DNA from 3 places in the Arthrobacter sp. R4-81 genome. Region 2 is predicted to be linked to each of the others. Evidence: riboswitches for the same ligand, from Rfam matches in the RefSeq annotation. Region 2 holds a riboswitch; each other region holds the start of a gene.
The links. A riboswitch is a leader RNA that binds a small molecule or an ion and turns the genes downstream of it on or off. The one in region 2 is predicted to bind S-adenosylmethionine.
Positions count from the first base shown of each region.

Region 1 (10,129 bases), 1.2 Mb from region 2:
ACCTGTTGCGGAACGACCTCAGCCATTTTGCCGAGCCCGGCAGCGTGACAGTGAGCCGCCTGTGCGTGGTGGAGAGCTACGCCACGGTCCACCAACTGGTGAGCACCATAGACGCGCAACTCCTGCCAGGGGCCTCCCGGGCCGAGGCGGTTGCGGCGTGCTTTCCCGCCGGCTCCATGACGGGCGCTCCGAAAATCAGCACCATGGCCATCCTCGACCGGCTGGAAGAGGCACCGCGCGGCGTGTACTCCGGTGCCATCGGGTACTTTTCCCTCAGTGGCGCCACCGATCTCGCCGTCGCCATCCGAACGCTGGTGATCACAACCGGCGGCGACGGCCGCGCCGAGCTCAGCCTCGGCGTCGGCGGTGCCATCACGGCCGATTCCTCACCGCAGGAGGAGTACGAGGAGATCCGGACCAAGGCGTACGGTGTGCTTTCCACGCTTGGGGCCCAGTTCCCCGGCTAAGCCTCCCCGGACGCAGGCAGGCCCGGGACTACTGCAGGGTCGCCGTTAGCCGCGCCACGTTGTCCACATACTTGACCAGCATGGGCCGCTGCATCCAGTCATCGAGCAGGAGTTCATGCGAGATGTCCCGGTAGGTGTCCTCAACAGCCCGCATCCGGGTGACGATGTCCTGCCCCAGGAGCATCACAGACACTTCGAGGTTCAGTGAAAAGGACCGCATGTCCATGTTGCTGGAGCCAAGGACGGCCACTTCGTCGTCAATGGTGAAGTGCTTGGCGTGCAGCACAAACGGGGCTTTATAAAGATAGATGCGCACGCCGGCTTCCAGCAGCGCCTGGTAGTAGGACCTCTGGGCGTGGTGCACCAGGAGCTGGTCGCCCTTTTCGGAGACGAAGAGTTCGACGGCGACCCCCCGCTGCGCCGCTGTGGTCACCGCATACAGCAGTGAGTCGTCGGGGACGAAGTAAGGGCTGCAGATAGAGATCCGGTGCTGGGCGGAATAGATGAGGGTGTTGAAGAGCCGCAGGTTGTTTTCGGTGCTGAACCCCGGGCCGCTGGGCACCACCTGGGCGGTCACGGTCCCGGGTGAGAGTTCCGGCGGGTGGGCCAGCTGATCCTCCAGGGAATCGTCTGTTTCACTCAGCCAGTCCGTGGCGAACACCACGTTCAGTGTGGTGACAATCGGGCCGCGCAGGCACGTCATCAGCTCTACCCATTCGCGGCCGACTTTGCGGTGCCGGGGATTGTTGTATGACGGCTCGATCAGGTTCTGGGATCCGGTGAAAGCCACTTCGCCGTCGATCACCATGATTTTGCGGTGGTTGCGGAGATCCGGCCGCCGCCATTGTCCGTGGACCGGACGCAGCGGCAGCATGGGGCGCCACTGGATCTTGCTCTCGTTGAGCCGTCTTATGAGCTTCCGGTATCCGTTGATGCGCAAGGTGCCGAGATGGTCGAACAGGACGCGGACCTCAACACCCCGCTCCGCCGCTTCGACCAGGGCCTCGAAGAGGTCTTCGGTCACATGGTCAGTGCTCATGATGTAGAACTCGGCGTTGACGAAGACCTTGGCCTGGCGCACGGCTGCGGTCATTGCCTTGATTGAGTCCGGATAGCCTGGCAGCAGCTCCACACTGTTGCCGTCCACCATGGGCAGCGAGCCAAGTTTACGGTTGAGCTCCGCGGCTGAGCCGACCCACTCGGGGCCGGAATACCGGCTCGCGAGGGTGGCCAATTGCGATGTGCCGGCCTGGATCCGCTTGTTCACCGCTTCCTGCTGTGCCCTGCGTCGGCGCGAAAGCCTGAAATTGCCAAAAAGCAGGAAAAGCACGAGGCCCAGCACAGGCACAAAGAAGATACCCAGCAGCCAGGCCATGGCCGTCGTGGGGCGACGGTTCCCGGGGATGATTCCAACGGCCAGGACGCGGATCACCAGGTCAAGCAGGCTCAGGAACAAGATGAGCCAAGGTGGCAACGTGCCAGCCAACGGAAACGGCCACAGCAAAATGAACCCCCATAGTCCACAGCCCGCCGGACCTGTTCCAGAGCGGGCAATGTCCACAGCCTATCCCGCAGCAGCCCCCACTAAGCTGGAGGCATGACTTCTGCTGCTCCCGCCACGGTGCTGGTGTTCCTTGATCCCGAGTTCCCCAGCGGCCGGATTGCGGACGCCTCACAGCCGCAACTGATGGCTACGGACCAGGGAGCCACCCGCGGCGATGGCGTCTTCGAGTCCCTCCTCGCTGTAGCGGGACATCCCCGGAAGCTGCAGGCGCACCTGAACCGGCTGGAGAGCTCCGCCGGGCTCCTGGACCTTCACATCCCGGGCCAGGATACGTGGCGGTTGGCCATCGCGACGGCATTGACGGAGTACCGCGCGAAGCATCCTGCCGTTGAACCGGTGGAAGAGGAAGCAGTGGTGAAGCTCCTGGTAACACGTGGCGTCGAAGGCTCGTCCGGTCCCACCTGCTGGGTCCAGGTGTCACCAGTGCCCGCCACCGGCCGTCGTCAGCGTGAAACCGGCGTGGACGTTATCCTGCTGGATCGGGGCTATGACAGCGAAGCGGGTGAGCGTGCCCCATGGCTGCTCCTCGGAGCAAAGACCCTGTCCTACGCCGTCAATATGGCGGCCCTGCGGTACGCCCACAGGCAGGGCGCCGACGACGTCATCTTTACATCAGCTGACGGCCGGGTCTTGGAGGGTCCCACCTCCACCGTGCTGCTCGCCCAGATTCAAACGATCGACGACGACGGCGGCGTCAGTCGCACAGTCAAGCGGCTTGTCACGCCCCAACTGGACAGCGGGATCCTCCCGGGCACTTCCCAGGGCGCGCTTTTCACGGCCGCCAAGACTGCGGGCTGGGAGCTGGGCTATGGCCCGCTGGAACCGCAGGACCTGCTGGATGCCGACGCCGTCTGGCTGATTTCCAGCATCCGCCTCCTGGCGCCGGTCAACCACATTGACGGCAAGGAAATCGGGACCCCGGCGCTCCGCAAACAACTCACGGCGGAACTCAGCGAGCTTTTCGCGGGGACTGAATAGGGCCTGTCCAAGGCAAGGTCCGGCGACGGAGAAGTGTCGTCAGGAAGGACCTTGTGGCGGCTCGTCCTGCTCCTTGGAGTCCTCGGAGACCGGCTCTTGATGGGTCTTCGCTGGGGGCTCGCGGCGTACTTCCGCTAAGGCCTGGGGTCCAGTCCGTATGTCCGGAATCGGGCCCGGCCGGTCCGGAAAAAAATCAATGACACGGGCCAGTTCATCGTGAAGGGACCGGCGGCGCGAAATGCCAGGAGGAAGGGCGTCCCGTTCGGCCTGCCGCGCGGCGTCCAGCGCCCTGCGTCCGGCTTCGGTAATGGCTACATCTATGCTGCGGCGGTCCACGGGGCTGCGGGAGCGTGTCACCAGGCCGCTCGCTTCAAGCCGCGCCAGCACTTTGCCCAGGCTTTGGCTCTGCACTTTGATTTGAGCTGCCAGCCTTTCCTGATTCAGTGGGCCGCCGTCGAGGCACTGGAGAGCTATGACTGCCGCGTGGGTAAGCCCTAAGGCTGCCAGCGCACGGTCCTGCCGTCGTTCGACGAGCCGTGCCGCCATAGACAGCAGCTGATGCGTGCTCCAGGTATTGGCGTCCTGATTCCGAATCATCCGTCCAGCCCTCCTCCTGGTTGCGATTCTTGCTGCCATGGGCAGAACCCTCAGCGCATACCATCCAACGCTCTACCATAAGCATGCTTACTATCCCTATGGCAAGTATGCTTATCAACTCTTTGCAGCCGACCCCGGTCAACCCCTTGCGTCTACGCCGAAATTTCCTGGGATCCAAAATGGCAGTGGTGGACATGTCCACCCGTTACGGAACATGACGACGACGGCGGTGCAGGCCGCCGTCGTAAGTGTTACTTTTTTGAGGAGTAATGAGAACCGGCGCCAAGCCCTGACTTGCCGGTCGGCAACCCTCCTCCCACGGCGGGGTGCCTCAGGTGAATACTCGGCATTCGACCCCATCGAGCTGCAAGCGTGAGAGAAGGAGACCCTCGTGTCTGACGCACCTGCCCAAACCATTCCGGCCCCCAGCGCCCAAGCTGCCGCTTCGGAAGAAAAACTGACCTACCGGCTGATTACCGGCCCGGATGACCGCAGCTTCTGCGAGCGGATCTCCACTGCCCTGGGCGAGGGCTACGTGCTGCACGGAAGCCCGGCCGCCACCTACAACGGCATCAACGTCATCGTGGCGCAAGCACTCGTGCTCCCCACGGCCATAGCCAGCGCCGATGCCGCAGTTGCCACCGCTGTTGACCGTCTTGAAGCCGACGAAACCGCTGACGACGACGCCCAAGACGCATTTGAGGGGCACGCATGAGCTACGCAGGAGACCTCACACCTGAAGACGCCTGGGCCAAACTCGAAGCCGGTGCCATCCTTGTGGACGTCCGCACCGAGGGCGAATGGGCCCACATCGGCATCCCCGAGACCAAAGCGACGGAGAACGATCCTCTGTTCATTTCCTGGTCCTTCCCCGGCGGAGTGCCGAACCCGGATTTCATCGACCAACTCAAGCAGCAGGCCCCGGAAGATGCCGGCGTCGAGCTCGTTTTCCTTTGTCGCTCCGGCCAGCGCTCCATCTCGGCAGCCATCGCCGCCACGCAAGCGGGCTACACCTCGTACAACATCCTGGAAGGGTTCGAAGGCGAGCCCGACCGCTACGGCGAGCGCACCGTCAACGGCTGGAAGAACCGCGGCCTTCCCACCAACCTTGGAAAGAACTAAGTGACCTTCAACCCTGACGCCGCTGGCTGGAGCCCTGACACCCAGGCTGTTCGCGGCGGGCTCGACCGTACCAACTTCCAGGAGACTGCTGAGCCGGTTTTCCTCAATTCCGGCTTCGTCTACGAGTCTGCGGCTGCAGCCGAGCGCGCCTTCACTGGTGAGGACGAACGCTTCGTCTACTCGCGCTACGGCAATCCGTCCGTGGCAACCTTCCAGGAACGCCTGCGGCTGTTGGAAGGAACCGAAGCATGCTTTGCGACGGCGTCCGGCATGTCCGCAGTCTTCACAGCGCTCGGCGCGCTCCTGGCTGCAGGTGACAGGGTGGTGGCGGCCCGCTCGCTGTTTGGTTCCTGCTTTGTGATCCTCAACGAGATCCTGCCGCGCTGGGGCGTAGAGACTGTCTTCGTCGACGGCCCGGACCTGGAGCAGTGGCGTGAGGCATTGTCCGTGCCCACCACCGCCGTTTTCTTTGAATCACCCTCCAATCCCATGCAGGAAATTGTGGACATCGCGGCCGTCAGCGAACTGGCGCACGCCGCGGGCGCAACCGTCGTCGTCGACAACGTATTTGCCACTCCCCTGCTGCAGCGCTGTGGAGACCTCGGCGCGGATGTCATAGTTTACTCCGGCACCAAGCACATTGACGGCCAGGGCAGGGTACTGGGCGGCGCCATCATGGGAACCAAGGAATTCATCGACGGCCCCGTGAAGCAGCTCATGCGGCACACCGGCCCTTCGCTGTCCTCCTTCAACGCCTGGGTGCTGACCAAGGGCCTTGAAACCATGGCGCTGCGCGTCAACCACTCCTCCGCCTCAGCGCTTCGCCTCGCCGAATGGCTGGAGCAGCAGCCGGGCGTCAGCTGGGTCAAGTACCCGCTGCTGAAGTCGCACGCACAGTACGAGCTCGCGGCCAAGCAGATGAAGGCCGGCGGAACGGTGCTGACCCTGGAGCTGAACCCCTCGGCGGGGCGCACCGCCAAGGACGCGGCGTTTGCCCTCCTTGACGCCCTGGGAATCATCGACATCTCCAACAACCTCGGCGATTCCAAATCCCTCATCACGCACCCTGCCACCACAACCCACCGCGCGATGGGACCGGAAGGCCGGGCTGCCATCGGATTGACGGACGGCGTGGTGCGGCTTTCTGTGGGGCTGGAAGATGCAGACGACCTCATCGGCGACCTGGAGCAGGCACTCAAGCAGGTCTGAGGCCATAGCTATGGTGGCGGTACCGGCCGCCGCTTGTGTTGGTTTGTTTCCCGGCTTCAAAACCTGCCGCCCTCCCCACGCAGGTGCTGCAGTTCCTGGCCGTCAGCACGAAGGGCATTCGGTGTTCAGCGATACTCAGATCGTTCGATAAAGGGAGAACCAATGCAGACCGGACAAAACATTGCAGCCGAAGAGCAACGCACCTCGGCCACAGCCTCACAGGAGCCAGCAGCCAGCAGCGCACCACTGGCGCCCGCAGCTGCCCGCCCCCTCGCAGTCGTCAGGATCGTGCTTGGAAGTGTTTTTCTTTGGGCATTCCTGGACAAGGCTTTCGGGCTCGGCTTTGCCACTTCGTCCGGGAAGGCCTGGATCGCCGGTGGCTCGCCCACTGCGGGCTACCTCGGCAGCTTAAAGGGTTCGTTCTCCGGAATATTCCAGGCCCTGGCCGGTTCGCCTGTCGTGGATTGGCTCTTTATGCTCGGACTCCTGGGCCCGGGAACCGCACTGGTTCTGGGGATAGCACTCCGCACCGCGGCGGCCGGCGGGACCCTTCTTCTTGGCCTGATGTGGCTGTCATCCCTGCCGCTCCAGAACAATCCCCTCATTGACGAACACGTTGTGTACGCCGCGGTCATCATAGCCCTGGCCGCAGCGCGCGCCGGGGACACCTGGGGCCTGGGCCAGCAGTGGTCCGCCCTCATCAAGAACCCGTCGCTACGCTGGCTGCGTTGACAGCTTCGCCCGCTGCAAAGAGAACCAGCAACAGATGCAGGCTCCTGACTTCAGGGCCTGCATCTGTTCTGCCCCACTACGCTCGTTTCATGAAACCGCATCGGATTGTGGGGGAATGAGCTGGGAATGTATAACAGCTGCGCTCAGCGTGGCGTAAGCGACTCTGGCTCTGGGACCCGTTCTGGGTGATGGGGGTTGAGACGTTGTCGTCGAGACCTCCCTGGCATTGGCCTTTTCCGGGCTTGCCGGAATGCCGTCACGATCTGTCATCCCGCCCGTTAACAGCTGTAGGAAGCAAAAAATCCTGAAGCAGCGACGTTGAACGTGATGTTGCTACTTTGTTGCGCCGCGCAAAATGTAGTAACAGCTAGCCGGTTCATTTACTAAACATGGATTCCAAGCAGAATTGTTTGCGGGCTTTGATAAACATTTCAAAATTAAAGGTACGAAGGGCGGCGTGTCTTTACTTTTGGTTGATAGAAGACGATAGGCCTCCGATTAGTTGACGACCTCGTGAGGGTTTACCAAGCGTGAAACCGATGAGCGATGCGCCAGCTTCCGCGTCATCTAGGGGTACTGATGCCGGATCGTTGATCCATGTCCGGACATGTGAGCGTTTAAACCGGTCATCCGTATTAGTTTCTATTGGCAAGCATGCTGACCTTTATTGACGGCCTTGTAATGTACTTATCCAGTAATTGACAAGCCGACAGTTGCATCTAATATTTAGCTTGGGGGGAAGCAAATTACAGAGCCATCAGCTGTAAATGACGCGACCCAAAGCTACATTGGGGTCGAATCTGTGCCCTGATCCAACCGTCAGGTGGTACTCAGTTGAACTATTTACGTCAGAGCCCAAGTCTCGGGAAAGGTCCAAGGAACCTCTGGGAGGGTGTTGGTTCCCGGACTCCCCTTAGGAGCATCGACGGGAGCATGGCGCGAAAGACTCTGTCTTTCACTGTCGCGTTCGCACTGCTGGCAGCACTTATCATGGGAACTCTTCCCGCAGCCTGGGCAGCCCCTGGCTCCATTCACGAGATCACTGCTAACTGGGCCGGCGATCCGGCTCCTACCGACGCCCCCTTCGCGTCCACCCGCGTCGCCGAATTTCATGTCAACACCAACGACGCCGATGCACCTCAACTCAACGAGCCCGTAGACAACGTCCGGGCCACCCTGACGGCCGGCAACGGAGTCTTCACAAGCATGCCCGCCGTATGCAAGAAGACCGATGTCGATCCTGTTTCCTCGATCTCCGCTGACGGCACAACCCTCGTCTGCAACATAGGGACCATCGTTGAGGGAACGTCCACCGTCATCCAGGCGCCCATCCGGGTTTCCGGAGAAAACGGCGGCAATCTGACCGCATCCGGCACCGCGACTTCGGATGAGGCAATTGCTCCGGCAGGACCGGCAAGCCCGGCACCGCTGCCGATCACCTACTCCCACGGGATGGACCTCTCCCTCGTCTCAGCGCCCGGCCAAGGGTACCAGGGAGGCATTCAGGAAAGCCGCTCCGGAGGCAACCGCACGTTCATCAAGATGAACTACTCGCTGATCCTTGACGCCGGGAGCCGTCCCGGCCCCGCCTCCTACACTTTCCCCGTCAACGTCACGGGCTCGGTTGCCGGTGCCATGACGGGCTTCCAGTTTGAAAACTGCGTCCCCGTCGGTGCTCGCTCAAGGTCAACGGGCCAACCCTACTCGGACCCCGCACAGACCGACAGAACCAACTTCCCCACCTGCGCAGTCACCGGTTCGGGTGCCAACTACTCCGTCACTGTCTCAGACCTGACCTACACCCTGGTCAACACCCCGGTCAATGACAGCATGGGATCGCCGTTGCCGGGAAGCGGCGCTTACATCGCTTCGGGCACGATCGAATTCAGTATCCCTACGCCTGTCACTGTGCTCACCACCTACACGTTCAGCGCGGCCGGTTCCCCTGCCTTTACGTTCACTGACGGGGTGACCTCCCCCGACCCCCAGACCAACAACGTCTCCTCCGCCACCCTCCCGCCACCGGGCGGCTTCAGCAACCACTGGATCGGAACACCTACCTATTCCCGCACCCCCTGGGACGCGAACCTTTGGGTCAGCCCCGGCACCAGCCAGGACATGCCCCTGCCGATCCCCGGCATGGACACGTATGACGAATTGGTGGCAGCATCCAACGCTGGCGAGGACGTCGACTTGCGGATGTATATGCAGGCCAACAGCACCGTTTGGGAGTCCTATACGGGCCCCGGCGGTGCTCAGATGGCCGGCATTTGCACGATGAACCAGAACCCGGCCTTCATTCCGACCCATGTGGACGGCGGAGGCTGGGACGGTCTTATCGGTGGTGTTAACTCGTACATCAACTACCCGACGGCGCGGTACTTCTACACCACCGCTGCCATTAACCCCAAGACCGAAACCTGCGGCCAGACTGCACCGAGTGGCATGTGGACCGAGATTTCCCCGGCTGCGGGCACCTCACTGACTGACCCTCGGGTCACGACCGATAGCCTGATGACTCTTCCAGCGGGCGTGACCGGTGTGAAGATGACCTGGGACCCGGCTGTGGACCGTTCACCGCACACATTCCTCCGTGCCTTTGGTTACATTTCCCCTGACGCGCCCACCAGCGGTGAAGGCTGGACTGTCGGAGCGTTCAACCACCCGACGCCGGGCGCTTACCCGGAGTATCCGTCTCTGAACGGCTGGCACAACGTCAGCAGCGCCCCCGGTGGTATTGATCTGCCGGGCAGCACTTTCGGGCCGAACATGAATGGCTCCGGGGATGCTTTCCGGCTCCAGGGCCCGCAGGGTGTGATCACGAAGGCGACCACGGAGACAACGGCCCAGCCTGGTGTGCCGATCCCGTACACGATCACGGCCAGGGCGGATAACCTCGTCACCAGCCCCCCGCCTGTCTCGTTCCCGGTAGTGGACACCCTTCCCGAGGGCATGGTGTACGTCCAAGGCTCGGCAAGCCCTGCGCCGTCATCGGTTTCCCTTGACGGGCGGACCATTACCTGGGACTTCACCAATGTCCCTGCCAACGTGGACCAGACCATCAGCTACCAGGCCCAGGTCCCGGAGGACGGAACCCCGGTTCCGGGCAGCAAACTGACAAACACAGCCGTGATCAGCGTTCCAGGTGACCAGCGCCCGGTCGGTGCCCGGTCAGCGTCGGCGACGGTGACGGTCCCGAACTCCTCGGCCACCACACTGGGGAAGTCCGCGGCCGATAACGTGCTCTCCTTCTACGGGGATACCTCCTCGTGGGAACTGATCGTCAATTCCCAGGACCCTGTCGTGAACCCGTTCACGGACACCATCGACATCCTGCCCGTGGCCGGCGACGCCGGCGGGACGAACATCGACGGAACCTACACCATCACCGGAGTGGACGCCCCGGCCGGTTCCACCGTCTACTACACGACGTGGCCTTCCGGTGACCTGAGCAATGACC
Region 1 covers NZ_CP096445.1:539,019-549,147, reverse strand. The annotation lists gene M1E05_RS02545 (chorismate-binding protein) at 1-467, shown strand, start outside; gene cls (cardiolipin synthase) at 496-1,971, opposite strand; gene M1E05_RS02535 (aminodeoxychorismate lyase) at 2,065-3,009, shown strand; gene M1E05_RS02530 (MarR family winged helix-turn-helix transcriptional regulator) at 3,049-3,606, opposite strand; SAM riboswitch class IV at 3,872-3,985, shown strand; gene M1E05_RS02525 (DUF1737 domain-containing protein) at 3,998-4,321, shown strand; gene M1E05_RS02520 (rhodanese-like domain-containing protein) at 4,318-4,728, shown strand; gene M1E05_RS02515 (O-succinylhomoserine sulfhydrylase) at 4,729-5,937, shown strand; gene M1E05_RS02510 (hypothetical protein) at 6,100-6,669, shown strand; gene M1E05_RS02505 (DUF7927 domain-containing protein) at 7,603-10,129, shown strand, end outside.
Region 1: another riboswitch for S-adenosylmethionine. It lies ahead of M1E05_RS02525 (DUF1737 domain-containing protein); the one in region 2 lies ahead of M1E05_RS08095 (aminotransferase class V-fold PLP-dependent enzyme).

Region 2 (10,129 bases):
GTACCTTGTCCTGGCAGCACTCGCCGATGGCCCTTCACGGCTACGGGCTCCACTCCACTCACGCGATTCTGCATTGATGATCCAGGCGCTGCGCCAACTGGGAGCCACCATCACCGAGGTTCCCGGAGACAGCGTGTTCGGCCCCGACCTTGAGGTATCGCCCATCACCGGATCCGACGCTGCCGGGGAGGCTTCTATAGATTGCGGCCTCGCGGGTACAGTGATGCGTTTCGTTCCCCCGCTCGCGGCGCTGCGCAACGGCGGCACCCTGTTCGACGGCGACCCGCACGCACGGATACGGCCCATGGGCACCATCATCACGGCTCTTACCTCGCTGGGCGTTACAGTCAGCGGCGAAGCAGACGGGCCGCCGTCGTCCCTGCCGTTTAAGGTTGAAGGGACCGGTCAGGTTCGCGGAGGGCACCTGGTTGTTGATGCCAGCGCCTCCTCACAGTTTGTATCTGCGCTGCTGCTGGTGGGAGCCAGGTTCACCGAAGGCCTCCACCTGGAACACGTCGGCGCCCCTGTCCCCAGCCTTGACCACATCAACATGACGGTTGCAGCACTGCGCGGCGTAGGCGTCTCCGTGGACGATTCCCGCCCGAATCACTGGGTGGTCTCCCCCGGCCCTATCAGTGCCTTCGATCAAAGGATCGAACAGGACCTGTCCAACGCCGGGCCTTTCCTCGCCGCCGCAGTGGCTACGGGTGGAACGGTACGGATTCCCAACTGGCCCGAGGGCACCACGCAGGTCGGCGACATGTGGCGCACCATCCTCCCGGCATTCGGCGCGACTGTCAGTCTGGAGGACGGGACCTTGACCGTCACCGGCGGGACCGAAATCAAGGGCGTCGAATTCAGCGACACGAGCGAGCTTGCCCCAACGGTTGCCGCGCTCTGTGCACTTGCCACCGGTCCGTCCAGGCTCAGCGGCATCGCCCACCTGCGGGGCCATGAGACGGACCGCCTTGCTGCCTTGGTAAGCGAGATCAATGGGCTTGGTGGGGACGTCGAGGAAACACCGGATGGCCTGCTCATTCGGCCCGCTCGGCTCCATCCGGGCATTTTCCACAGTTATGCTGACCACCGCATGGCGACGGCAGGCGCCATTGTGGGTCTCGCCGTCCGTGGCGTGGAAGTCGAAGATATCGCCACCACGGCAAAGACCATGCCTGAATTTCCGCAAATGTGGACTGACATGCTGGCCCAGGGACCTGACTCCGGCTCCGCCACACGCCGTGGACCACGGCACGCCCGGGAAGAGGCTTCCAACGGTGGCACGCAGCACTGAATCGTGGGACGAGTCCGATGTCCGCATTCGTCCGAACAAAAAGGGTTCGCGCCCACGGACGAAGGATCGTCCCAGTCACGATGATGCCGTTATCGGGAGGATCATCACCGTGGACAGGGGACGGTACACCGCTGTAGTGGGCGAAGACTCCGGGAATGAACGGACAGTGGTGGCCGCCCGGGCCAGGGAGCTTCGCCGCTCCCCCGTGGTGGCTGGAGACTTTGTGTCGCTAGTTGGAGACGTTTCGGGAGAGCCTGACACGCTGGCACGGCTGGTCAGGATTCAAGACCGCAAAACGCTCCTGCGCCGCAGCGCCGATGATACCGATCCCATTGAGCGCGCAGTGGTGGCCAATGCCGATCAGCTCGTCATCGTGGTTGCGGCAGCCAACCCGGAGCCACGCACAGGTTTCATTGACCGCGCCCTGGTGGCAGCGTACGACGCCGGCATCGACCCCCTGCTGCTGGTCACCAAAGCCGACGTCAAAGACCCGGCCGAGCTGCTGGCCAACTACCGCCATCTGGACTTTCCGGTCATTATCAGCCGCACCGCTGACTCAGCGGCTTCAGGCATCGATGCCCGCTCGGATGACGGGCTGTCAGCCCGTCTGGACCGTGAAGCAGTCGCGCAGCTGCGCCATCACCTTGACGGCAAAGTCACCGTCATGCTCGGCCACTCGGGCGTTGGCAAGTCCACCATGGTGAATGCCCTCACCGGCGCTGAACGGGCCACCGGAGGGGTCAATGCCGTGACAGGCCGCGGCCGCCACACGTCGTCGTCGGCCCTTGCCTTGAAAGTGACCGGCGCTCCCACGGGAAGCTGGATCATCGACACACCCGGAATCCGCTCCTTCGGCCTGGCCCACGTGGATCCGGACAGGATCCTGCACTCCTTCCCGGACCTTGAGCCTGGGACCGAGGCTTGTGAGCGTGGCTGCAAGCACGACGCCACAGCAGTCAACTGCGGAGTGGATGCCTGGGTGGCCGAAGGCCATGCCGGAGCATCCGGTGCCGCACGGCTCGCTTCGCTCCGGCGCCTCCTCGGCACAGATCCCCGCATGGAAGCACAGGAAACAAAGGAACTCGGCAGCGTCTCCTAAAGGCACGCTGGGTCATATTGGCAGCGTTGCTGCACCGCTTCCGGGCCTGAAGGCCGCCGAGACGGTAGTTTGGAACCATGACCCAACCCGCTTCGAGCTACAACGATGACCTGCGCCTCGCCCACGTCCTGGCTGACTCCGTGGACGACCAGACCATGAGCCGCTTTAAGGCGCTTGACCTTCAGATCGAAACGAAGCCTGATCTGACACCGGTTACAGACGCTGACAAGGCTGCCGAGGAATCCATTCGCGGCCAGCTGTCGCGCTCGCGCCCCCGCGACGCGGTCCTCGGTGAGGAGTTCGGAAGCTCAGGGCACGGTTCCCGTCGCTGGATCATCGATCCCATCGACGGAACAAAGAACTTCGTTCGGGGCGTGCCGGTCTGGGCCACCCTCATCGCGCTCGTGGATGAAGGCGAACCCGTAGTTGGCCTGGTCAGTGCGCCGGCTCTGGGCAAACGCTGGTGGGCAGCCAAAGGCGCGGGGGCATACATGGGCCGATCCCTGGCTGCGGCCACCAGACTGCGTGTCTCAAACGTCTCGGAGCTTTCCGACGCTTCGTTGTCCTACTCCAGCCTGGGTGGCTGGAAGGAACGCGGGAACCTCGATGAGTTTCTGGGATTGACTGAGGAGGTCTGGAGGACAAGGGCGTACGGGGATTTCTGGTCCTATTGCCTGGTTGCCGAGGGTGCAGTGGATATAGCCTGCGAGCCCGAACTGAATCTTTACGACATGGCGGCGCTGGTTCCCATTGTGACCGAAGCGGGCGGGCGGTTCACCTCATTGGAGGGCGACGACGGTCCCTTCGGAGGCAATGCCCTCGCTACCAACTCGATCCTCCACTCAGAGGTGCTCAAGCGGCTCAACCCAAATCTGGACGACCTCTTATAGTAGACCGGCTGACGAATTATCGACGGCGGAACATCCAGCTAAGGGTGTTCCGCCGTCGTTTTGTTCGGTCAAACGGTTGTTTGTCCACCTGCCGTAACAATCGGCTTAACATTCGGATCGACTTTTTTATGGCTGACTGAATGTCTTAAGCTCGATATCAGGTCACGAGTGCCAGCGCTAAACCCCGGTTTGCTGGCCGGCAACCCTCCATTCGCGGTGGGGTGCCCCGGGTGACGACCAGGCCGGTCCGGAACGGACCCGGCAAGCGCGGATCCCGGCTGAGGGGTCCTGTTCGAGTGAGGTCCCGTTGACTACTGCCATTTACTCCCCCGACGCCGCTGCTCACGCTTCTTTTAGCGAACAGCACGTTGCCCTCTCCGTTTCCCGTCGCCCGCTTGCAGCCGTCACCGGGGCGGAAATCCAGGCGCCGCTCATCCAGGGCGGACACATCCGCTACGCCAACCTCGACTACGGCGCGTCGGCACCAGCGCTCTCCGTTGTCTCGGCCTACCTGAACGAGATCCTGCCCTATTACGCGAGTGTCCACCGCGGCGCGGGTTACGCCTCACAGATCAGCACCTCCGTTTATGAGAACTCGCGCAACATTGTTCGCGACTTCGTAGGCGGCCGCTCCGATGATTCCGTGATTTTCACGCGCAACACCACTGATTCGCTAAATCTCCTGGCCGGGTGCCTCCCCGCAGCGGGCGGACAGCACATTGGTGAAGTGCTGTATCTCGACATCGAACACCACGCCAACCTGCTTCCGTGGCAGGGAGTCCCGCACCGCAGCGTCGTGGCAGAGGAGACCCTCGCCGGAACCATCGCCAATCTCCGCGCAGAGCTGGAACAGGGCGACATCAGCCTGCTTGCGGTCACCGGAGCCTCAAACGTCACCGGTGAAATCCTGCCCATTCGCGAACTGGCCGCATTGGCGCACCAATTCGGCGCCCGGATCGTCGTTGACGCGGCCCAGCTTGCTCCGCACCGCCGCATCAACATTGCAGCGGACGACGTCGATTACCTCGCCTTTTCGGGTCACAAGCTCTACGCTCCATTCGGTTCCGGCGTCCTGGTGGGCCGCCCTGACTGGCTCGACGCCGGCACACCCCACCTTGCAGGCGGCGGCGCGGTCCGCGAAGCCAGGCTGGACAGCGTCAGCTGGACGACTGGCCCGGCACGCCATGAGGGCGGCTCCCCCAACGTTCTGGGCGCTGCGACCCTTGCCCGGGCCACCCAGGTCATTGCCGCCCTGGACCAGGACCTGTGGCACGCCCACGAGTCGGCCATCCGTTCCTTCCTCGTCGAAGGGCTGCAGAAGATCGAAGGCGTCACCGTTCACCAGATCTTCAGTGACACCGATTCCGCCACAGACACGATCGGGGTCGTGAATTTCTCGGTGGAGGGCTACGACGCGGGCCTGGTGGCCGCATACTTGTCAGCGGAGCACGGCGTGGGGCTCCGCGACGGCCGTTTCTGCGCCCATCCGCTCCTGAAGCGGCTGGGCCTGCCCTCAGGATCGTTGCGGGCAAGCTTCGGCTTGGGCTCCCGCCTCGAGGACGCCCAGCGGCTGCTTGCGGGCATCGAGGAGCTGCGCCGTACGGGTCTTGGCTGGGACTACGTAGTCGACGCCGGACGCTGGGTGCCGGCAAATGACACCCGCACCTACCCTGAATGGGCACCAAACACCCCGGGAACCGCCGGAGCGGCGCCCTGCATTGAAGACTGACCCGCGCTGAAGAGGTAAATTCAGGGGGTAACCAACAGCCGGCCGGAGGAGAGTACGCGTGGCGCGGGGAGGCCCCAAACTTCATCAGCAGCGCCGCCGCGAACTGGGCATGGCATTCCAGGACGGCGGCGAGCACTACGATCGGGTCCGCCCGAATTACCCTCTTGACTCCGTGGATTGGCTCGTGCCGGCCGCGGCCCATGACGTTGCCGACGTCGGTGCCGGAACCGGTAAGTATACCGAGTTGCTGGCCCAACGCGGCATGCGGGTGACCGCCGTCGATCCTTCCCCGGACATGCTCGGACAGCTGCGCAGGGCGCTGCCCGGCGTAACGGCGCTTGAGGGCACGGCGGAGTCCACCGGACTCGGGGATGCCGCGTTCGACGTCGTAACTGTCGCCCAGGCGTGGCACTGGTGCGATCCCCTGCGGGCCAGCACAGAGGCCGCCCGGATCCTCCGCCCCGAAGGAGTGTTGGGGCTCATCTGGAACCAGCTGGACACTTCCGTGCCGTGGGTGCACCGGCTTTCCCGGATCATGCATGCCGGCGACGTCCTCAAACCACACTTCAGGCCGGTTGTGGGGCCCGAATTTGTCGATCTGGAAAGCCATCTGACGCGCTGGGAGGACCTGCTGACACCCGATGACATTCTTGAACTCACCAAGTCCCGCAGCTATTACCTCGGCGCCTCTGCAGCTGTCCGGGCGAAAGTCATAGCAAATCTCGAGTGGTATCTTCATGAGCACATGGGTCACGCAGCCGGCGTAGCCATCGGCCTCCCCTATTTGACCCAATCCTGGAAGGCCTATAAAGCGTGAGGCTGCAGGACATAGCGGTAGGCTTGGTTCCGTGAAGACCAGTGCGCCATCCTCCTCCATCGAGGACTACGTCAAGGTCATCTACTCCTTTACGGAGTGGCAGGATAAGCCCATCACTTCGTCGCAACTGGCCCAGCGCCTGGGCGTCGCCAACTCCTCAGTCTCGGAAATGGTCCGGAAGCTCAAGGAACAAGGGCTGGTTGACCATAAGCCCTACAGCGCCATTACCCTGACGGACAACGGGGTCAACCTCGCTCTTTCCATGGTCCGGCGGCACCGGCTCATCGAAACCTACCTCGTGCAGGAACTGGGCTACAGCTGGGACGAAGTCCATGACGAAGCGGAGCACCTCGAGCACGCGGTGTCGGACACCTTCATCGAGCGCATGGCGGCAAAGTTGGGGAACCCGCTCCGCGATCCCCACGGAGATCCCATTCCCTCTGCAGACGGTTCGGTCAAAATGCCGCCAGCCCACCGGCTGAGTGAACTGGACGAGGGCCACACCGGCAGAATTACCAGGATCAGCGATGAAAACCCGGAACTCCTGCGGTATCTCTCTTCGGAGGAGATCGATCTTGACGCCAACGTCGAGGTAGTTGGCCGGAAGCCGTTCGGGGGGCCACTCGTCGTGCGGATTGGTTCCGGCGATGTGCGCCGTGAGTTTGACCTGGCTGACGAGATCACCTCAGCCCTGTGGGTCTACAGTGAAACCGCCCATGCGGGCTGCCGGCTGCCGGTCCTCTGAATGCCTTCGTATTGGACAAGCGCTCTGAAGGCTCCGGGATGGAAGGCCTGGCTCGCAGTCGCTGTTGGTGGCCTGGCGGGAAGTGAACTCCGGTACGGGTTGGGTCTCCTCTTCCCCGAGCACCCGGGATCCGTTCCGTGGACAACCCTGGCGATCAACGTAAGTGGCAGCTTTGTGCTGGCGCTCCTGACAACATTGTGGATGGCCCGGCCGCGAACATCATTCTGGCTCCGGGCCGGGATTGGTCCGGGAATCCTCGGTTCCTTCACCACGTTCTCGGCGGTTGTTTTCGCCCTGGACAGGCAGATCCGTGACGGGCATCATGCGCTCTGGATTTTCTATCTCGGGCTTTCCCTCATTCTCGGGCTCGGCGCCGCGGCGGCCGGCTGGAAGGCTGGCAAGGCCGTTGCCGACATCACTGGAGGGGCGCAATGACCACTGCGCTTCTCGTTGGGCTGTTCGGAATGGTGGGCGCCTTGCTCCGCTTCGCCGTTGACACTTTATTTGCCCACCGAACGGATTCGCGCTCCCATTGGCCGTGGGCTACATTCCTGGTGAACATGACGGGCTCCCTCATCATTGGCCTCTCCCTGGGCATCACCGGCCGGCTGGGGTTGGGGCCCGAACTGCAGGTGGGACTCGCTACAGGTTTGGCAGGCGGCCTGACCACCTTCAGTTCATGGACGACGGCGACAGTCCGGTTGGTGAGCGAACAGCGCTTCGGTGCAGCCGCCCTGAATGTTACCGCCAATCTTCTCGCGGGGCTGGCTGCTGCCGGGGTTGGGATCATGCTGGCCAGCTGAGGAATAATCGGGGCGCAGACTCACGTATCGTTGACTGTGATGATGAGCAGACGCGACGCCGCCATAGCCCTGGACGTTCCCCTTGAGATGGCCCAGCGCCACGGCATTCCCTCCCGCCTTTCGGAGGCAGAGTTGCGTGAGATACTCGACAACCCGCCGCCGTGGTTGGTGCAGTCCCGTGCCAATCGAACAGGTAAGCGGCCTGTGTGGGTTCATCTGCAGTGCGATGTCTGCGGATATTCAGAGGCCGCACGCCCCAAGAAATGGTGGCCGGACTTCACCTACGTCAGCTGCGCCCACCACAGTCCGGCCGAAGTGCCCGCGCCCGCAGCCGGCTTCGTGAGGAGCGAATTCGACGGCATCGGAACCCGCTTCGTTGGCATTGCCGACGTCAACCCCTCTCAGTAGGGCGAGGCAGGATCAGCCGGCGTCCGTCATTTCCTCTGGCACCGCAACGAGATGCTGTTCCCTTCCATCCCGGAGCACTACCAGGTCCAGCGGCGCCCCGATCGCTTCAGCGAACATCAGCTTCTGAAGGCTTTCAGCATTGGACACAGACTTCTTGCCCACACTGAGCAGTACATCAGCGGGCTGCACTCCGGCGCGTTCAGCCGGTGAGTCCGGCAGTACCTCGACGATTCGCAGGCCTTCCCGTTTGCCGGTCCTCATCACGGCACTGACGGGAAGCTGCACGGGAGTGCTGACAAGGCCCAGATAAGCGCGCCGGACCCGGCCATCGGTAAGCAGGGACGAGATGATGCGTCGGGACGTGGCGTTGATCGGGATCGCCAGTCCCAGGCCTGCGCCCGCAACGGCCGTATTGATGCCCACAATCCGGCTGTGGGCGTCCGCCAGCGCTCCTCCTGAACTTCCGGAGTTGAGTGCCGCATCAGTCTGTATGACATCTTCAATCACCCGGCGATTGCGCCCCGCCCAAATGGGTATCGACCGCCCGAGTCCACTCACCACTCCTGCGGTGACTGACCCAGCCAAACCCAAAGGGTTTCCGACGGCCACTACAAGCTGTCCGACCTTCAGGTTTTCTGCGTCCCCGAAATCCGCCGGTGGGGCAGCCTGCGCCCTGCCCCTCACGATGGCGAGGTCGGAGAGGCGGTCTGCGCCTACTATTTCGATCTCCGTTTTGCTGCCATCGGTGAAGACTGCATGGCCGCTCTGAGTACCACTGACCACATGCGCGTTGGTCAGCAAATACCCGTCCGAGGTGAAGAGGACCGCGGAACCGGCCCCGACGCGGAACCTGCCGGACCTTCCTTTGCCTGTCATCTCAATGGCAGCGACATGGGGCGTCACCGTCTCTGCCACGCGGATCACAGTCGCGGAATAGGAATCAAGCGGATCCTCCGACCCCTCGCCCATGTCCGGATTTGGATGGATAACCGATGCCACAGCGCACCTCCCTAAGACTCGCCTTATCTAATTCAACGACGGTCCGGGCGTGCATAGTCCAGCCACTGCTACGCCCAAAGTGAAACTGCCAGACGTGCCTGACCGGCGATACTAGGCGTACACATCCTGCTGCTCATCCACGACTACCGCCCCAGGCATAAAAAACACCCCGGTCCGAAGACCGGGGTGCTAATCGATGACCCGACACATCCGTGAAGGATGTCTCGACTCACCACATATGTGGAGATGGGGGGAATTGAACCCCCGTCCGATGTCGTGTTGTCAGGGCTTCTCCGGGCGCAGTTTGCGGCGGATTTTCTCGGCCCCAGCTCTCTTGCAAACAAGTAGCTGATCCGGGCCCAGTCATCTAAGAGTCCCGTTTACCCCGATGACGGAGGCAAACAGCAGTGGCTATTTAAATGACGCCAGCATCCGGGGCAATAGCAACCTCGGGCTGACGGACTGTCTTACTGCTTAGGCAGCAAGAGCGAAGTCAGTGCGTTTTGATTCGGCACTTATTGGTTTGCAGACAGCGTTTACGAGATAATTCTGCATCCTCGGCCCGCTTCACCTGTCGCGACTAACATCGTCGAAACCGATCATCCCCATATTTTGTTTTCAACCCGGTCAGGTTCTTCGCGGAATCCGCTCCGATCTTTCCCGGACTACCTATGATAACGCACGTTCAGCCCGAATCATTCCCGACGGCGGTGCAACACTTCCCAGCCTCGGACGAAGCGTCAGGACAGACTAGCGGCGGTTCCTGGAGCGCATTTCCCGCAGCGCCTCACGGGTGTCCTGCTGTTCACGCAGGGTCTGGCGCTTGTCGTATTCCTTCTTGCCCTTGGCGATGGCAATCTCCACCTTGGCCCGGCCGTCCAAAAAGTACAGCTGAAGCGGCACAATGGTGAACCCGGACTCGCGGATCTTGTGGGAGATCTTCACAAGTTCCTCACGATGCAACAGGAGCTTACGGCGCCTGCGTGCTGCATGGTTCGTCCAGCTGCCTTGGTGATACTCCGGGATGTGGATGCCCTCCATCCAGAGTTCGTCGTTATAAAAGGTGCAGAACCCGTCCACCATGGAGGCGTGGCCCTCCCGCAACGACTTAACTTCTGTTCCCATCAGGGCGATCCCGGCCTCGTATGTGTCCAGGACGTGGTAATCGTGCCGGGCCTTTCGGTTGGTGGCCACTATCTTGCGGCCACTTTCTTTAGGCACGGTAGAACTCCTCAGATCTAGTGTTAGACAAACTTCAAAGGGGTGGACTGCCGCCCGGGGACCGGCTGCGCTACACCCGGGCGTGAAGTCCTTCCAGTGTACGGCAGAGTAGCCGCGCGCTTCAGGT
Region 2 covers NZ_CP096445.1:1,720,369-1,730,497, reverse strand. The annotation lists gene aroA (3-phosphoshikimate 1-carboxyvinyltransferase) at 1-1,291, shown strand, start outside; gene rsgA (ribosome small subunit-dependent GTPase A) at 1,275-2,390, shown strand; gene hisN (histidinol-phosphatase) at 2,468-3,280, shown strand; SAM riboswitch class IV at 3,441-3,554, shown strand; gene M1E05_RS08095 (aminotransferase class V-fold PLP-dependent enzyme) at 3,588-5,009, shown strand; gene M1E05_RS08090 (class I SAM-dependent methyltransferase) at 5,068-5,826, shown strand; gene M1E05_RS08085 (metal-dependent transcriptional regulator) at 5,858-6,571, shown strand; gene M1E05_RS08080 (fluoride efflux transporter FluC) at 6,572-7,006, shown strand; gene M1E05_RS08075 (fluoride efflux transporter FluC) at 7,003-7,374, shown strand; gene M1E05_RS08070 (hypothetical protein) at 7,414-7,782, shown strand; gene M1E05_RS08065 (S1C family serine protease) at 7,795-8,751, opposite strand; RNA gene ssrA (transfer-messenger RNA) at 9,020-9,388, opposite strand; gene smpB (SsrA-binding protein SmpB) at 9,532-10,002, opposite strand.

Region 3 (10,129 bases), 1.5 Mb from region 2:
CGTCGTCTGCGGATTGAAGTGTTGATTGTCCTGGGCCTCTCCCTGGGCCAGTCCGCCGTTTACTCAGTGGTGCAGCTGCTGGACAAGATGAGCCAGGCGCCGCTGGCCCAGGGCACGTCCACCCTCAACCGTTCCCAAAGTACGCGGGAATACTTCGACCTGACCTACCAATTGCTGGACATTGCCTTTGCCCTGGTGCCGGTGCTCCTGGTCTTCTACTTCCTCACAGAACAACGGCCCGCAGGCCTTCGGGGACAGTCCGCGTTCGGCAAGCTGGGCTTCGACCTGGCCCGGCCGGGGAAGGACCTGCTGCAAGGGGTGGGACTCGCCGCCTTGATCGGCATCCCCTCGCTGGCGCTCTATGCCGTCGGCAGGCAACTGGGCATCACCACCGCCATCATCCCGAGCGCCCTTGACGACTACTGGTGGACCGTCCCGGTTCTGATCCTCTCTGCCATCCGGCACGGGATCGTCGAGGAAGTCATCGTGGTGGGGTATCTGCTCAACCGGCTCGGGAAGTTCGGCTGGAGCGTGCCGCTGGCCATCTTCACCAGCGCCGTGCTCCGTGGAAGCTACCACCTGTACCAGGGCTTTGGCCCCTTCATCGGCAACGCGGTGATGGGAGCTGTGTTCGCATGGCTGTACACCCGGACGCGCAGGGTAATGCCCCTCGTCATTGCCCACGCCCTGCTGGACATAGTGGCCTTCGTGGGCTTCAGTCTCTTTGGCAAGGCAATCGGGCTGGGGTAAGGGCTTAAAGGAATTCGGCCACCATCAGCAAGTGACGTCATTGGCACCCGCTGTTGGCGGCCGAAGTATTGTGGGCAGACTTTGCCCGTGGATATGGGGGAGCTCTCTCCAAAGAACGAGGTAGCCTCCCCACAGTGGCTGGATCAGATGGTGACTGCTCCGATGGGGGTTTCGAACGTGACGGACAGAATCCCCGGCGTTCCGTGCGGTGCGAGCCAGTTTACGGCGACGTCTTCAAGAGGCCTCTCCACGGGCTCACCCAGCCATTCGGTGACCCGCTCGGCTGATCCGGCAATGGTGAGGCTGGACATCTTGACGCTGCTTGGGTACGCGTTGGACGGGTGCAGTGACGGGTCACCTTCCCACTTGAGCATGTAGGGAACCTGGGGATCGGCGATGAGTCCCAGGATGCCTATTTGCTTCCAAACGAGTTCGCGTCCGTCCGGGAATTTACGGTTTCCATTGACGGCCGCACGGCCAAGCCGCTCCTCGAACGGCGCCAGGTCGTCTACTTCGACGCACCAGCCCATCCAGCCCCCGCCAGCCGCCGAGCGGGCCCGGACGGCCTGTCCGAAGGGTGCTTTATCTGATGCCGGGTGGTCAAGGACCTCCACGACTTCAAGGTATTTGTGCCCGGCGAGCGGGATGATCATGTTCCGGGTTCCAAAGCGGGGATGTACCCCGCCTTTCACAGCTTCGACGCCCAAGGCGGACGAAATTCGTTCGGTAGTGGCCGCGAGGCCATCGTTTTCACAGGCGTAAGAGACGTGATCCATGCGCATAGCCTTCATCTTGGCACTTTGTGATGGGCCTCTCAGCTTAGGGTCACCTAACTGCGCTACTATCGCGCGTCGTCGTCGCCCTTTGTCCTCCTGAGTCATATTGCTGTCACAATCTTCGCTATTACGGCACCGTTCTCCGTAGACTTTGAAAAGGTCATGAGTGCCAGCGACAGCCCCGGCTTGCTGGCCGGCAACCCTCCTTCCGCGGTGGGGTGCCCCGGGTGAAGACCTGGCCTGTCAGTCAGCTGATGGCAGGCAAGCGCGTAGAAAAGGTCCTCTTATGACGATTGCCGTCAACCGCACCGGCGTACCCGGAATCCAACTGCCCGGAACCGAACTGCCTGCAACGGAACCCGTTGCGCATCCGAAGAGCGTTCCGGACGGGACTGTCCGGTTTCTCACCATCGGCGGCCTCAAACTCGAAGCCGGGGGCCACCTTCCCGACGTCACGTTGGCCTACGAAACCTGGGGAACCCTCAACAGTGATGGCTCCAACGCTGTCCTGATCCAGCATGCCCTTACCGGGAGCACGCATGTTACCCGCGGTGAGAGCGAGGAGGAAGGCTGGTGGGAACAGCTGGCGGGTCCGGGAGCCCCCGTTGACACCGACAAGTTCTTCGTCGTCTCCATCAATATCCTCGGTGGCTGTTACGGGTCCACGGGACCCTCGACGGTGGCACCCGATGGCCGTCCTTGGGGCTCACGCTTCCCGCTGGTGACGCTGCGGGATACGACGGCGGCGGAAGCGCGCCTTGCTGACGCCTTGGGCATCGGCAGCTGGTATGCCGTGCTGGGCGGCTCCCTCGGCGGTGCCCGTGCCCTTGAGTGGGCTGTCAGCCATCCGGGTCGGGTGCAGCGCTGTGGAGTGATCTCCATCGGCGCGCGCAGCACCGCAGAGCAGATCGCTTTTGCCCAGGCTCAGACTCTTGCCATCCGACAGGACGTGAATTTCAACGGCGGGGACTACTACGGTGGGCCCGAGCCCGAAGCAGGGCTCGCCCTTGCCCGACGCATCGCCCACATCACCTACCGTTCAGCTGCTGAACTGGACACGAGATTCAGCCGGGATGCCCAGCGTGGCGAAAGCCCGCTGCAGGCAGTGTCGTTGGGGGAGCGTGGCCGGTACCAGGTGGAAAGTTATCTGGACCACCAGGGCAGCAAGCTGGTAAAGCGTTTTGACGCCAACAGCTACATTGCCATCACCGAGGCGCTCATGAGCCACGACGTCTGCCGGGGGCGCGGCCCACTCAAGGACGCGTTGTCTGCCGCGACCGCCCAGTTCTTTGTGGCGGCGGTTGACACGGACCGGCTGTACTTTCCTGCACAGTCCCACGAGCTTGCCCAGGCGCTGCCGGGCGACGTTCCCGTCCACGTCATTGAGGCACCGATTGGCCATGACGGTTTCCTCACGGAGATCGGGCAGCTCAGCGAAGAGCTGCGCAGGAGCTTCTTTCCCTAGGCAGGCCTCGAGCGCAGAGTTTCTGCATTTTTGCAGAGCATGTCTGCACTTTTCGCCGTTGAGCCTGCACTGATGTGAGGCCATACTCGATGAATCCGGCGGTTCGTGGTGCAGGTCACCAGCGTCCGCCTTCGAATGGTTCCACGTGGCGTCGATGTAGACGCTGAAGGAGTTCGCATCATGAGTACGGAAAACTCCGCCGCAAGGCGTTTAGAAGAAACTGATATCAAAGCTTCAGGGCTCAAAAAAGTTGTCACCGCCTCCATGGCCGGGACTGTGGTGGAGTGGTATGAGTTCTTCCTCTACGCCTCAGCCGCCACCCTCGTCTTCGGCAAGATGTTCTTCCCGAACTCGGGCACGGAACTGGACGGCATCATCGCAGCCTTCGTCACCTACGCTGTCGGCTTCATTGCACGCCCCATCGGCGGAATTGTGTTTGGCCACTTCGGCGACAAGTTCGGCCGGAAGCAGCTCCTGCAGCTGAGCATCATCCTGGTGGGCGTATCCACCTTCCTGATGGGCTGCCTTCCCACTTTCGGCGAGATCGGCTACTGGGCGCCGGCGCTGCTCGTCTTCCTTCGCTTCGTCCAAGGTTTCGCTGTAGGCGGGGAATGGGGAGGGGCCGTGCTTCTCGTCGCAGAGCACAGCCCCAGCGCGTCCCGTGGCTTCTGGTCCAGCTGGCCCCAAGCTGCCGTGCCGGTGGGCAACCTGCTCGCCACCGGTGTGCTTTTCACGCTCTCGGCAGTGCTGTCGTCCGTTGACTTCTTGGGCTGGGGATGGCGCGTAGCGTTCTGGTTGTCCGCGGTGATCGTCGTCGTCGGCTACTACATCCGAACCAAAGTCAGCGACGCTCCCATCTTCCTCGAGGCCCGTAAAGAAGTAGCCGTCGAGAAAAAGGGCTACGGCGTGGCCGAGGTGTTCCGCCGCTATCCCCGTGGTGTCTTTACCGCCATGGGCCTGCGCTTCGCGGAGAACATCCTGTACTACCTCGTGGTGACGTTCTCCATCACGTACCTGAAGGTGGTTGTCCAGACAGACACGTCACGGATCCTGCTCCTTCTCCTGGTTGCCCACTTCGTACACTTCTGCGCCGTGCCGCTCGTCGGGAAGCTGTCGGACGCCTTCGGCCGCCGTCCCGTCTACCTGGCCGGAGCGATCCTGGGCGGCACCTGGGGATTCTTTGCCTTCCCGATGATGGATACGGCGAACGACCTCATCATCCTTTCCGCGATCACCATCGGCCTGCTCTTCCACGCCCTCATGTACGCCGGACAACCTGCCATCATGGCGGAGATGTTCCCCACGCGGATGCGCTACTCCGGAGTGTCCCTTGGCTACCAGGTAACCTCGATTGTGGCCGGCTCGCTCGCCCCGATTATCGCCACGTCCCTGCTGAACGCCTTCGGCTCCTCCACTCCGGTAGCCCTGTACCTCATGGGTGCATGCCTGGTGACGGCCGTTGCCGTACTCGTCCTGAAAGAGACCCGCGGGATCTCCCTGCTGGACGTTGATGCCGCCGATGCCAGGGGAACAGCGGATCTGCTGGCAGCCGGACGAAAGTAGGACCTGATGCGCGCGGCCGTCCTCCATGCAACAGTTCCGCCCGGCACCGCTCACACCGAGGCAAACACCCTGAGAATTGAGGAGCTGGACCAACCGGAACCCAGGGCCGGTGAGATCGGTGTGGCCATTACGTGCTCGAGCCTTTGCCACTCTGACCTTTCAGTGGTGGACGGGTCGCGCGTCAGGCCTTTACCTATGGCTCTCGGCCATGAGGCGGTAGGGCGGGTGGTGGCCCTCGGGCCGGGTATAGCAGATGTCAGTGTCGGGGACCACGTGGTGCTCGTATTCGTTCCCAGTTGCGGTTCCTGCCGCGCCTGCCTGGCAGGCCGGCCGGCACTGTGTCACCGCGCGGCGGAAGTCAATGGCTCCGGGGACCTCCTCCACGGCGGTGCCTTGCTGAGGACCGCCTCCGGAGAACGGATCAACCATCACCTCGGGGTTTCGGCCTTCGCCGATTATGCGGTGGTTGCACGGGAGTCCGCGGTGGTCATCCCCGAGGACGTTCCGGACACCGTTGCAGCCATGTTCGGATGCGCTGTACTGACGGGAATGGGGGCGGTGCTCAACACAGCGGAAGCGACGCCGGGACAGTCGGTCGCCGTCGTTGGGCTTGGTGCAGTTGGCCTGTCAGCCGTAATGGCTGCCCGGCTGGCCGACGCCGCGCACATCATCGCCATAGACCCGAACCCGGGAAAGCACCAGATCGCCAGGGACTGCGGGGCGACGGCGGCCGGCACCCCTGAAGAGGCGGCACGGCTCGTCGAGGAGGCCACGGGGGATGGAGTGGACGTGGCCGTTGAGGCCGTCGGTTCGGCAGCGGTGATGGGTGCGTGCCTTGACCTGCTGACCAGGGGAGGGGCAGTCGTGTCGGTTGGATTGCCGCATCCGTCGGCAGAGCTGGCTGTCCCGGCGTTGCAGTTTGCGGGGGCAGGGAAACGACTGCTCGGCTCCTATATGGGAGATTCCGTCCCGGAACGTGACATCCCCCGCTACCTCGGTTTCTGGCGGGAAGGGAAGCTCCCGGTCGAGCTGCTCCACACAGACACCAAACCGCTCGAGGAGATCAACGAGGGACTGGACGCCCTCTCTGCAGGCACCGTCATCAGGAGGCTGTTCCGGGCTTAGGTGCGCTCCAGACGCGTTGCAGAGAAGCGCTGCCGGACCGTCTTCAGAGCATGGCAACGAGGCCTCTACACCGGGATTGTTGCTTGTCCTAAAGTGTTTTTATGGACAAGGACGACGAGACTCTGGGCAGCCCGGTTCCGGAACCCGGAGCAGGAATGGACCGCGATCCAGAGGACTGGGTCACGGGTGATGAACCAATGACAGCGGCTCAGCGCAGCTATCTGGACACCTTGGCGAGGGAGGCCGGCGAAGAGATCCCGGCCAATATCAGCAAGGCAGCGGCCTCGAAGCACATCGACAGGCTGCAGAACAAGAGCGGCCGGGTTTCGGGTGGCGACGTTGCCGGGGGCAAGCGGCCAAACTAGCTTAGCCCTTCATGATCTCTGCCCGGCGGGCCATGTACTCCTCCATGGCGATCTCACCATTGCTGTACTGCTGATCCAGTTCAGCCAGTTTTCGTGCCCGGTATCCCTGCGGGGCCGACGGCGGCGGCGGGGTTTCCGGGGCGGAAGGCTGCTGGGGCTGTTGGCGGGCCAGCCACTCCCGATACTCCGGGCTGTCCTCGAAAGGCACCTGGCCGGGCTGCGCGGGCTGACCGGGCTGGCCGGGAGCCTGGTAGCCGCCGGGAGCCTGGTAGCCATTCGGATCCTGATAGCCGTTTGGTCCTTGGAACGGCGGGACCTGAGGCGGTCCATATTGACCCTGGTTGCCGGGCTGGTTGCCTGGTTGGTCGAAGGCGCCGAAAGCTCCGTAATAGTCCCGCTGGGTGTAACCGTCCCTGTACTGGTTGTTCTGGTTGTTCAGCGGGCCAGGGTACTGACCGTTAATGCCCTGATTCTGGTTCCGGCCGCCGGACCTGCGGAACAGGCGGATTGCCACGGGAACCAGAACCCCCAGGATGATAAGCAGGAAAAATGCGTCCACGACGTCACGCCTCTCAGATGTATTCCTTCCAGCTTAACGGCCGGGGAAAGCTACGAGTGCCGTGAGTCCTCGGTTGCAAGGGGGCCTTCACCCGATCCCAGTGGCATGCCGGGTCCGAACACCGGGCCGGGAGTGGGCCGTTTGGCAGTGATTCCATCACCGGATGAGCGGTTACGTAATCGCCGCACCACCCAGGGGACAAAGTACTCCCTGGCCCAGACAAGATCGCCGGTCCGTGCCTCGCGCCAGCTGCGTGGAGGCAATGGTTTCGGCGCGAGCGGTTCCAGCGTGTGCTTGACGTTGAGCGAATCAAGGACCATCGCCGCAATGGTGTGGTGACCGAGCGGCGAGAAGTGCAGCCGGTCGGCGTCCCACATCTGCGGGTCATGCAGCTGCCGCAGTGACCACATGTCGGCGATGATGGCATCGTGCCTCGCAGCCACCGTGCGGAGATTCTCGTTGTAGATGGCCACCTTGCTGCGGATCCGGCCCAACACCGACGATCCTGTGTCCGGGCCGTTGAAGAGCACCACCGTGGCGCCGTCCATGCTGAGGATCTGGACCACTGAGTCCAGCTTCTCCGCCAGGGCATCCGGATCGCCCCCGGGGCGGATGAGATCATTTCCACCGGCCGAGAGCGTCACCAGGTCCGGCTTCAGGGCCAGGCACGGGGCAAGCTGCTGATCCACGATCTGTTGGAGGAGGCGCCCCCTGACGGCCAGATTGGCGTAAGCGAAGTCCTCGTGTCCGCGGCTGAGCTCCTCCGCCATGCGGTCCGCCCAACCTCGATGCCCACCGGGATTGCCGGGTTCGGGATCGCCGATGCCTTCGGTGAAAGAGTCGCCCATGGCTACATAACGGCTCCAGGGATGCGGCTGGATGGGCTCTGGCTGGCTGGAGGCGGCTTCGATTTGGCTCACCTTCATATCCTGCCCTCCAGGTCCAAAGCTACGCCACCGTAGGTTGTTACTAATGGGTAACTGTAAGAATGGACCCATGACTTCAGCCGATAGCTTCCCTGCCCCTGTTGTTCTCTGGTCCAAGCCCGAAGAGGCCCGGGCCGGCAAGCCGCTCCTTGTCCTGTTGCACGGTTACGGTGCCAACGAGCAGGACCTGTTGAGCCTGGCGGACATGCTGCCGGAGGAATTTGTTGTTGCATCCGTCAGGGCTCCGATAGCCATGGGACCGGGTTTCACGTGGTTCCCCTTGACCGGATCCGTCGAATACTCGGTCGACGCCGTCAAGATCGCCTCCTCCTACGTCCTGGACTGGCTCGACGGCATCAAAGGCAACCACCCGTCCGTGACCCTGCTGGGGTTCTCAATGGGCATGGCCATGGCCACCACGATGCTCAGGCAGCGCCCCACGGACTTTGCCGCCGTCGTCGGGCTTTCAGGTTTTGTGGTGGATTCCGGCGACGATCCGGACTTCTTTGATCACGAGCTCGACGGCGGTGTGCCGATGTTCTGGGGCCGGGACCAGCAGGATCCGGTCATCACGCCGGACAAGATCGAGTTCACCATGGGCTGGGTGCGCAAGCACGTAAAACTCACCAAGGTGCTTTACACAGGAATGTGGCACGGGATCAACCAGCAAGAGATCGGCCACGTGTCCGAGTTCCTCACCCACGAGGTCCTGAACAAGTAGCCCCCAACTAGCTCTCGGGGTCGTACCCGAACTCGCGGAGCTCCTGTGGGCAACGGCAGGCCACTGCGATCTTCCTCGCCCACTCGACAGCGTCCTCGCGCGTGGTCAGCTCCAGCACGGTAAACCCACCCTTGAGCTCGGAGCCCGGATAGACATCGGTGCCCACAGACCCGTCGGGGGAGACCAGCAAAGGATCGACTTCCTCATTGATCCCGCCGCCGAATACGTAGACGCCGGCGGCCTTCGCCTCCGCGATCACAGCGTGGGATTCGGCGAAGACAATCGGGAACTCCTCGTCGGTGAGCACCATGGCTTCGCTCGGGAAGGAGATGAGGTATTTGGTCATGACTCGATGGTGCCCCCTGGTTAGCGCATCGTCACCAACGTCCGATGCAAATGCACTAGCGAACGCAGCTAAATGTCGGAAGGCGCGATGATCTGGACAGTGTGCCCGTTGACGGTGACAGTGTCCCCGTCGTGGAGCTGGCGGCCTCGCCGGTCGTCGATTTCCCCGTTGACCTGCACGAGGCCGTTCTTGATCAGCTCCGTAGCCTGCACGCCGTCCTCCACCAGGTTGGCGAGCTTCAGCAGCTGGCCAAGGCGGATCATCTGGTCACGGATGGGAATCTCTTCAATCTCCGGGTTGCTCATACAAGCAATAATGCCTGACGTAGGGTGGATCCGGTGACTTCCGTTCCCCGCCTTCCCCTTGTTGCAGGACTGCCATTGGCTGTTGCCGCCGGACTGGCCATTCCCTTCCAGGGCCGGATCAACGGAGCCCTGGGCACGAAGCTGGACGACGGCATCGCAGCAGCGACGGTGAGTTTCACTACAGGACTGATCCTGATGCTGGTCATTTGCCTGATCCTGCCCAAGGGACGGGCCGGCCTCGCACAGATCCTTCCGGCCGTGAAGGAACGCCGCTTTCCGCCCGTCTATGTCATGGCCGGAAGTATTGGTGCCCTGTTTGTTTTCGCCCAGTCATTGACCATTGGGCTGCTTGGCGTTGCCCTGTTTACCGTGGCGACCGTAACGGGGCAGACCCTCAGCGGGCTCCTTGTGGACAGGCTGGGGATCGGGCCGGCAGGAAAGCGGTCCGTCACCGGTATCCGGATCCTGGGCTCGCTGCTCACGATTGCCGCCGTGGCCTGGGCGGTATCGCCACGGTTCGGGGCGCCGGCGGCTACGGCCACAGGCCCGGCAGGGCCGGGTGCAGACGCGGGATTGAGTGAACCAAGCCAGCTGCTCCTTCCCCTGCTGCTCCCTGTACTGGCAGGCTTCTTCATAAGTTTCCAGCAGGCTATGAACGGCACCGCCACCGCCCACTACGGCACACCCCTGGCCGCCACGCTGGTCAACTTCGTTTCCGGCACCGTGGTGCTGTGGCTGGCGTGGCTGGTGAAGCTTGCGGTCCTGGGTGCAGGCAATGCGTTGCCCGCCGAATGGTGGTACTACCTTGGCGGTCCGATGGGGTGCGTCTTCATCGGGCTTGGGGCCCTGTTGGTCCGCAGCCTCGGAGTGCTGGTGACGGGGCTGGGTATGATCGCGGGCCAACTCCTGGGATCCCTTGGCCTGGACGTGGTCTTCCCCACCCCTGGAACAGTGATAGCCCTCCCTACGGTGCTGGGCACTCTGTTGACCCTCGGCGCAATCGTCCTTGCCACCTTGCCCTGGCCGCGGGGGATCCTCAGAAGGTAGCGTCGCCGGATGGCCACCCGGCGAGCCAACGCGCCGGGAGGCCGGTAGTCTAGGAACCGCAGCTTTTCTGCACAGCTTTCCCGCACGCCCAAGTAAGTAGCATGTCGTTTTGAGGGCTCAGAACCGCATCTACTGCTGGTTGGGGGACTGCGAACCTTGCATCGCCCCGCCCGGCAACCAG
Region 3 covers NZ_CP096445.1:3,194,298-3,204,426, reverse strand. The annotation lists gene M1E05_RS14940 (CPBP family intramembrane glutamic endopeptidase) at 1-750, shown strand, start outside; gene M1E05_RS14935 (VOC family protein) at 894-1,532, opposite strand; SAM riboswitch class IV at 1,685-1,800, shown strand; gene metX (homoserine O-acetyltransferase MetX) at 1,813-2,991, shown strand; gene M1E05_RS14925 (MFS transporter) at 3,172-4,554, shown strand; gene M1E05_RS14920 (zinc-dependent alcohol dehydrogenase family protein) at 4,561-5,679, shown strand; gene M1E05_RS14915 (DUF3072 domain-containing protein) at 5,781-6,044, shown strand; gene M1E05_RS14910 (hypothetical protein) at 6,046-6,603, opposite strand; gene M1E05_RS14905 (SGNH/GDSL hydrolase family protein) at 6,654-7,529, opposite strand; gene M1E05_RS14900 (alpha/beta hydrolase) at 7,600-8,250, shown strand; gene M1E05_RS14895 (YciI family protein) at 8,258-8,596, opposite strand; gene M1E05_RS14890 (RNA-binding S4 domain-containing protein) at 8,665-8,901, opposite strand; gene M1E05_RS14885 (DMT family transporter) at 8,935-9,948, shown strand.
Region 3: another riboswitch for S-adenosylmethionine. It lies ahead of metX (homoserine O-acetyltransferase MetX); the one in region 2 lies ahead of M1E05_RS08095 (aminotransferase class V-fold PLP-dependent enzyme).